DNA from 2 places in the Streptomyces chiangmaiensis genome. Region 2 is predicted to be linked to the other one. Evidence: riboswitches for the same ligand, from Rfam matches in the RefSeq annotation. Region 2 holds a riboswitch; the other holds the start of a gene.
The links. A riboswitch is a leader RNA that binds a small molecule or an ion and turns the genes downstream of it on or off. The one in region 2 is predicted to bind cyclic di-AMP.
Positions count from the first base shown of each region.

Region 1: it holds a riboswitch for cyclic di-AMP, as region 2 does, so the genes downstream of both, VXC91_RS04265 (transglycosylase family protein) here and VXC91_RS07990 (transglycosylase SLT domain-containing protein) in region 2, are expected to answer to the same signal.

Region 1 is NZ_JAYWVC010000007.1:67,279-71,484, forward strand. Features, by position in the region: gene VXC91_RS04255 (FtsB family cell division protein) at 1-314, opposite strand, end outside; gene eno (phosphopyruvate hydratase) at 414-1,700, opposite strand; gene VXC91_RS04265 (transglycosylase family protein) at 2,013-2,690, opposite strand; cyclic di-AMP (ydaO/yuaA leader) riboswitch at 2,695-2,860, opposite strand; gene VXC91_RS04270 (LysM peptidoglycan-binding domain-containing protein) at 3,058-4,014, opposite strand; gene VXC91_RS04275 (cytochrome P450 family protein) at 4,159-4,206, opposite strand, start outside.
Region 2 is NZ_JAYWVC010000016.1:60,026-64,231, reverse strand. Features, by position in the region: gene VXC91_RS07995 (CocE/NonD family hydrolase) at 1-1,718, shown strand, start outside; cyclic di-AMP (ydaO/yuaA leader) riboswitch at 2,060-2,261, shown strand; gene VXC91_RS07990 (transglycosylase SLT domain-containing protein) at 2,264-2,767, shown strand; gene VXC91_RS07985 (HAD family hydrolase) at 2,752-3,582, opposite strand; gene VXC91_RS07980 (FAD-dependent oxidoreductase) at 3,844-4,206, opposite strand, start outside.

The sequences.
Region 1 (4,206 bases), on a different contig from region 2:
TGCTGCTCCGCGTACGCGTCGTCATGCCAGCGCGCCTTGAGGTCACGCAGCTGCTCGACCCGCTCGCGGGCCTGTGCCTGCTGCCGCTCCAGGTCGGCGATCTCGGCCCGCTGGGAGACGTACTGCCTTATCGGATACGCGAGCGCCACGACCAGCGAGCACAGGACGAGCGCGAGCAGCGCGGCCCGGCCGGTCAGCCGGGAACGGCGGGCCTGCCGTCTGGTCTGGGAGCGATAGACCCGGGCCGCCGTCTGCTCCCCGAGCAGCCGCAGCCTGGTCGCGGTGGAGAACCGGTCACGGTCCTTCACGGCCATGTCCCCGCCTCCCCTTCACACGTGCGTACGTCCCCGCACACGGTACGGGACCGGGTACGGGGACGTACGGACGACGGGCTAAGGCGTGGCCCTGCCCGCTCAGCCCTTGAAGCGCGGGAACGCGCTGCGGCCGGCGTACACCGCGGCGTCGTCGAGGATCTCCTCGATGCGCAGCAGCTGGTTGTACTTGGCGACGCGCTCGGAGCGGGCCGGGGCGCCGGTCTTGATCTGGCCGCAGTTGGTGGCGACGGCCAGGTCGGCGATGGTGACGTCCTCGGTCTCGCCGGAGCGGTGGGACATCATGCACTTGAAGCCGTTGCGCTGGGCCAGCTCGACGGCGTCCAGGGTCTCGGTCAGCGAACCGATCTGGTTGACCTTGACCAGCAGGGCGTTGGCGGTGCCCTCCTCGATGCCGCGGGCCAGGCGCTCGGGGTTGGTGACGAACAGGTCGTCGCCCACCAGCTGGACCTTGTCGCCGAGCCGGTCGGTGATGACCTTCCAGCCGGCCCAGTCGTCCTCGAACAGCGGGTCCTCGATGGAGACGAGCGGGTAGGCCGCGACGAGCTCCTCGTAGTACTCCGTCATCTCGGCGGCGGAGCGCTCCTTGCCCTCGAAGAGGTACTTGCCGTCCTTGTAGAACTCGGAGGCGGCGACGTCCAGGGCGAGGGCGATCTGCTCGCCGGGGACGTACCCGGCCTGCTTGACGGCCTCGAGGATGAGGTCCAGGGCCTCGCGGTTGGAGCCGAGGTTCGGGGCGAAGCCGCCCTCGTCGCCGAGGCCGGTGGACAGGCCCTTGGTCTTCAGCACCTTCTTGAGGGTGTGGTAGACCTCGGTGCCCCAGCGCAGGGCCTCGGAGAAGGACTCCGCACCGATCGGGGCGATCATGAACTCCTGGATGTCCACATTGGAGTCGGCGTGCGAGCCGCCGTTCAGGATGTTCATCATCGGCACCGGCAGCAGGTGCGCGTTCGGGCCGCCCAGGTAGCGGAAGAGCGGGAGGTCGCTCGCCTCGGAGGCGGCGTGGGCGACGGCGAGGGAGACGCCGAGGATGGCGTTGGCGCCGAGCGAGCCCTTGTTGTCGGTGGCGTCCAGGTCGAACATCGCCTGGTCGATCAGCCGCTGCTCGGTGGCGTCATAGCCGACGAGCTCCGGGCCGATCTGCTCGATGACGGCGAGGACGGCCTTCTCGACGCCCTTGCCCTGGTAACGGTTGGGGTCACCGTCGCGGAGCTCGATGGCCTCGAAGGCGCCGGTGGAGGCGCCGGACGGAACGGCGGCACGACCCGTGCTGCCGTCGTCGAGGCCGACCTCGACCTCGACCGTGGGGTTGCCTCGGGAGTCCAGGATTTCCCGGGCTACGACGACGTCGATGGACGGCACGAGCATCTCCTTCTTGGATGTGACGCTGAGAGTGCGGGGCACCTTGCGACTAGAGCCTAACCGTCCCGGGTCATCGGCCAGCCGACCGACCGTCCCGTGGACAGAGTGAGGGTCCACATTGTTCCTGTGCGGAACAAAGGCGGAGGGAAAGTCGCGGTGAAGAGCGCGGGGCGCGTAAGCAAAAAAGCCCCGCTCCGGTGCGTACGGGGGAACACGCACCGGAGCGGGGAGCCCGTGGGGACGGGGGCTGCCTTCACGCGACCGTCACGCCGGAGGTCACGTACATCAGGACGCTGTGGACCGGCTACCGGACCGCTGTCACTTCAGGTGCAGCTGCTGGCCCGGGTAGATGAGGTCGGCGTCCTCGACGATGTCCTTGTTCAGCTGGAAGAGCTTCTCCCAGCCGCCCTGGACGTGGTGCTTCGCGGCGATCGAGCTGAGGGTGTCGCCCTTGATCACCTTGTATTCGCCGTCACCCTTCTCGACCTTCTTGCCGGCCGAAGTGGTGCCGGTCTTCTGCGCGGCCGGACGCTCGGCCGAACGGGAGGCCTGCTGCGAGGTCGTGTGGGCGGCGCCGCTCTTCGTGGCGCCGGAGGAGGCGCCGGCGGCCGCGCCGTTGTACGGGGTGCTGGACAGGCCCTTGCCGCAGACCGGCCAGGCGCCCTTGCCCTGACCCGCGAGGACCTTCTCGGCTATGGCGATCTGCTGCGCCTTGGTGGCCAGGTCCGCCCGCGAGGCGTAGGCGGTGCCACCGTAGGCGGCCCATGTGGAGTTCGTGAACTGCAGACCGCCGTAGAACCCGTTGCCGGTGCTGATGGACCAGTTGCCACCGGACTCGCACTGGGCGACGGAGTCCCATTCGGCGGCGGTGGCCGCGGAGGCGTTGCCGGCCGCGAGCAGCGGGGCGGCGACGGCGGCACCGGTGACACCGGCGAGCGAGATGACACGGACGGCCTTGGACGGGCGGCGGTGCTTGCCCTTGCCGGAACACAGCATGGTTCGTTCCCCTCACCGACGCCTGCGAGGTGAGCTGTCGGGTTCGGGCCGGTTGAGTTGCCCGGCCGCGCGCCACTGGGCGCACGGCTTCACCCCAAGCCGCCCCGGTCCATGTCCGGGCGCGGCGCTTACCTTGGGTCCCCCGCTCCTGCCTACGGCGCTTGACGCGACGACTGTTCCGCACGGCCACTGGCAGGATTCGGCGTTGCGACCGTGGGGGCCCGCTGTGGCGAGCGGTCATGACCGTAAGCAGCCGATCCGCCGAATTCCAAAGACGATCAGGGCCGATGAGACCCATCTCTCACCATCGCCAAACCGGACATTAAGCCCGAAGCGGGATGTGAAGTACCGTAGGCCGACGTGCAGTTCAGCGCTTCCCGGCGTGCGGGTCCGCGTCGAGCGCAAGGCTCTGGCCGGGGAGGATGTGGTCCGGATCGGCGCCGACCGTCCGCTTGTTCACGTCGTACAGCGCCCGCCATCCACCCGTGAGGTCAAGGGAGTCGGCGATGCCCGACAGATTGTCACCGGGGCGGACGGTGTACGAGCCGTCGGCGGCGTCCCGCGCGGCTCGGGAGTCGCGCGAGGCGTGCCGGCCGATCGAGTCGCCCGTGCGGCCGTCGGCGTCGCCCTCGCCGGCGCTGCCGCCGCGATGGCGGCCGAAGCCGGAGGTCTCATCCGCACCGCCGCCCGAAGAGGCATCGCTCTGACCGGACTTGTCCGACTCGTCACCCTTCATCGCGGCAGCGGACGGACCGCCGGCGCTCTGGGAATGCTTCGCACCCGCACCGTGGTCGGCGGAGTCGTGGGACGCGCCGAAGGAAAGGGACGGCTTTGCGGAAGCGGATGTTCCGGATGAGTCGGACAGGCCGGAGTCGAGCCCGAAGCCGGACGAGGAGCCCCGGCCGGACGATTCGCCCGCGACGCCCGTGTCGACGTCCGCGGAGCCGGAGTCCTCGTTCAGGCCGGCGACGAGCCCGCAGGCGGACCAGACGGAGACACCGCGGTCGTCGAGGATCCTCTCGGCGACGGCTATCTGCTGCGAACGGCTCGCCTGGTCGGCGCTCGGGGCGTAGTCGAGGCCGCCGTACTTCTCCCAGTCCCGCTGCGTCAACTGGAGCCCGCCGTAGTGGCCGTTCCCGGTGTCGGCGCTCCAGGAACCGTCGCTCTCGCATTGCGCGACCTGGTCCCAGGTGGTGGCGTCGGACGCACTGGCGCCGGTGGCCCCGAGCAGCGGAATCGCGATCGCTGAGCCGGTCACCCCTGCCGCGACGAGGAGAGCCGGAGCCTGGCGGGGGCGACGGTGACGACCGTTCCCGGAGAGCATGCGATTGCCTTTCACACGACAGCAGTGAACGCAGGGGCGGCTGTGGCGTACCGCCCCGTTGCTGCGTGAACGTATCGGCAGTCGGTCGCCTGTCACAAGTTAATGCAGCGCAGATCACGTGAAGATCACAGAGGTGAAGAGCTGTCACCCCCCTGCGACCGGCGGTGCGTTCGCCGCGTCATCCGGCGGGAC
Region 2 (4,206 bases):
CCGCCGTCACGCTGTCCGACGGAGTCGAGGTCCTCGACTGGCTGGCCGCACAGCCCTGGTGCGACGGCGGTGTGGGCGTGTTCGGCATCGGGCGGGGCGCCTTCGCCTCCCTCCGGATCGCGGCCCTCGCGCCAGCCCCGCTGAAGGCGGTCGTCGCGGTGTGCCCCACGGACGACCGTCCCGGCAACGACGTGCACGACGTGGGGGGGTCGGCTCTCGCGGCGGGCCTGCCCGCCCGGTCGGCGGCGTTGCTCGCCCTCGCGGCCCGTCCGCCGGACCCGGCATACGTGGGCACGGTGTGGCGGGACGTCTGGGCCAGGCGCCTTCAGGCGCTGGACCCGCTCGTGCACTCCTGGCCGGCACAGGCGGCGTGGGAGGACCACCGGCGGCCCGACGACGCCCGCGAGGACCACGACGGGCTCCAGGCTGCCGTGCTCGCTGTGAGCGGCTGGTACGACCCGTACCGGGACGCCGTGCTCGGGCTCCTGGAGCATCTCCCGGCCGATCGCGTCCGCGGCCTGATCGGGCCGTGGTCGCACCAGTACCCGGACCACGGCCTGCCGGGACCGGCGATCGGCTTCCTGCAGGAGACCCTGCGCTGGTGGGACCACTGGCTCAAGGGCGAGGACACGGGGATCATGGCGGAGCCGCTGCTGCGGGCCTACGTCAAGGACCCGCATCCTCCGGCGACGAAGTACGACGTGCTGCCGGGCCGTTGGGTCGCCGAGCCGTCCTGGCCGTCGCCGAACGTCAGCCGGGTCTCGTACGCGCTCCAGGGCACGCCGGTGCTCGTACGGTCGCCGATGCACACCGGCCTCGACGCGGGCCGCTTCGTCCCGAGTGGCGACGACGCGGACCTGCCGCCCGATCAGCGCGAGGAGGACGCGAGATCGGCATGCTTCGAGTTCACGGCGACCGAGGAGACCTGGGTGCTGGGGCGGCCCCGGGTGCGGCTGCGGCTCGCCTGCCCGGTACCGCACGGCCAGGTGGTCGCCCGGCTGTGCGACGTGGCACCCGACGGGTCGTCGACGCTGGTCACCCGGGGCACCCTGAACCTGTCGGCGCGCCGGGGCCCCGACCGGGCGGTCCCCTGGATCCCCGGGGCGACCGATGACGTGGCGGTCGAACTGAACGGCATCGGCCACGCCTTCGGTCCCGGCCACCGCATCCGCCTCGCCGTCTCCTCCGCATACTGGCCGTGGCTGTGGCCGCAGCCGGGTTCGGAGGCCGGCTTCACGTTGTACCCGGCGGGCAGTTCGCTCGAACTGCCCGTGCGCGCACCGGAGTCGGGGCCGGACATCGTCTTCGGGGAACCGCAGCAGTCCGAGCCGCTCGGCGTCAGCGCCGCCGCCATGCTCGAGGAACCGCGCCCGGCACGCCTGTCGGTGCGAGACGTGGCCAAGGGTGAATGGCTCCTGGTGGTCGACCCGTGCCGCGACGGCACCCAGGTGTATCCCGACGGTCTCGAAGTGACCGAGGACGCGCTGGAGGCGTACACCGTCGAGGACGCGGGTCCGTCGACCGCCCGCACCCGCTGCGACTGGTCGGTCCGGCTGCACCGCCCGGACAGGGGATGGGACGCGAGGGTGGAGACGCACTCCGAGATCACCTGCACCGCCGCCGACTTCGTCACCTGGAACGAGATCGTCTGCAAGGACGGCTATGAGGTCGTGTTCCATCGGACATGGGAGAAGCGGATCCCTCGCGCAGCGGGCTAGTGCCGGCGTCCGATCACACCTCATCCCCTTTGGGATGAAATGCCCTAATTTTGAGCCGTCGACCCCGCCGAGCCGATGAAGTCCGAGCCTTTTGTCCGAATTGGGCCATACGCCCTATATCGACCTGTTACATCCTGCGTGGGTCGAAGTGAAATGGGTCACTTGCCCCTGATGTGAATCTTCCGGGCGCAATCACCAACACGCCCCTTGCGATAGGCAAGTTGAACCCATACCAACAAAATGGATCGTCTCGCCTATTCCCGATGATCAGGGCCAATTGGGCCCGAGAGTGAATTTCGGGCTTGTTCCCGACATGTGCGGTCGCATACCTTCCATTCGACCCGAGCGGAACGCCGAATCCTGCCACCGCTCGAGAAGACTTCGACCCCTCACGGCAGGAGCGGGGGAACCAGGTAAGTCGCCGAACCGGACATCGCACCGGAACGGCTTGGGGTGAAGCCGAGCCTCGGCAGCGAGGACACGGCCGGGCACCTCCCCGCCCGAACCCGACAGCTCACCTCGCAGGCGTCGGAGAGGAATGCACCGTGTCCGCTTTCGCCCTGCCCGCACGCCGTCGGAATCGCAACTCCAAGGCCGCCCGCGTCGCCCGCGCCCTCGCAGTCGCGGGGACTGGAGCAGCCGTTCTCGCCCTCCCCATCATGGGTGCGACCTACGCTTCCGCCGCCACCCCGGCCGCGCCCGCGAAGGTCACCAGTGCCGCGTCCCGCGCCGGCTCCCTGGACAGCTGGATCCGCCAGTCCCTGGCGATCATGGCCAAGCACGGAATCCCCGGCACGTACAACGGCATCTACCGCAATGTGATGCGCGAGTCGTCGGGCAACCCGCGCGCCATCAACCTCTGGGACTCCAACGCCCGTATGGGCATACCGTCCAAGGGACTCCTGCAGGTCATCGACCCGACCTTCCGGACGTACCACGTGCCGGGTACGGCGTTCGACCCGTACGACCCGGTCGCGAACATCACGGCCGCATGCAACTACGCCGCCCACCGGTACGGCTCGATCGACAACGTCTACAGCGCGTACTGAGATCCGCCGGCAGGGAACAGTCGCTCGAGGACGACGGCGATGCCGTCGTCCTCGTTCGACGTGGTGATCTCGTCGGCGACCGACTTCAGTTCGGGGTGGGCGTTGGCCATGGCGACGCCGTGCGCCGCCCACTCGAACATGGGGATGTCGTTGGGCATGTCGCCGAACGCGATGGTCCCCGAGGGGCTCAGGCCGAGGAAGCCGGCGGCCAGCGCGAGACCCGTCGCCTTGGTGACACCGCATGGCTGGAGTTCGACGGTGCCGGGGCCCGACATGGTGACCGTCGCCAGGGATCCCACGGCGCCTCGGGCCACCGTCGCCAACTCGTCGTCGGAGAGGGCGTGATGGCGCAGCAGCACCTTGCTGATGGGCTCGCACCACAGGTCGTCGCGTCGCTCGACCCGCACCGCGGGAAGCGTGGGGTGCGGCATCAGATAGCCGGGCTCGATGAGCGTGAGCCCGTCCACCCCGTCCTGGTCGACGGCCGCGTACACCTGCCCCACCTCGGCCTCGATCTTTCCGATCGCGGTCTCGGCCAACTCCCGGTCCAGCGTCACCGAGAACAGCAACCGGTCCGCGCCGGCGTCGTACACCTGCGCGCCCTGTCCGCACACCGCGAGCCCCTTGTTGCCGAGGTCCTCAAGCAGCGGCCGGACCCTCGGCGCCGGGCGACCCGTCACCACGAGGTGCTGTGCGCCGCCCGCAGCGGCCCGCGCCAGAGCGGTCCTTGACCGGTCGGAGAGCGTGTCGTCACCACGCAGCAGCGTTCCGTCCAGGTCGGTGGCGACAAGTGAGTACGTGTGGGGTGCGGCCATGATCAGAGAATACGGATGGAAACGCACCAGCGGTCCGGCGGGGACCGGACGACGTCCGGTATCCCGTGCGCACCTCGGCGCGCTCGGAACCCCTGTCGCACCGGCAGTACCGGACATTGCCGCGGGCGGACCCGACTCCGGGTCTCCCGGCGGCACTTCACCGGAGGTGGAGTCCACGCCGTGTGAGGTCCGGGTCGGTCATCGTCCGGATCGGCGGGGAGGCGATGGTGTCGCGCCCCCGCACTTCTCCGGACCCCCGGTTCAGCCGTGCGCCGCCGCCAGATGCCCCGCCAGCCGCGGTGACGCGAACTCCGTCCCGCACACGAAGCGCATCACCGGACCGTACGAGGCCGCCGCCGTAAGGCCCGTGAAGTACAGGCCGGGGAGGGAGGACACGTAACCCGCGCCGAGCCTCGGCGCTCCCCGGCTCACCGCCAGTTGTGTACGCAGCTCATGGCCCAGGAAGTCCATCGCGGCGATGTCCACGCGGTAGCCGGTGGCGGCGATGACATGGTCCGCGGCCATTTCCTCCGTGCGGCCGCCGTGGGTCAGGACCGTCAGTGCCGGGCTGCCGTCCGGCGCGGAGGCGCCGACGATACGGGTGACCTCGCGCACCTCGACCTT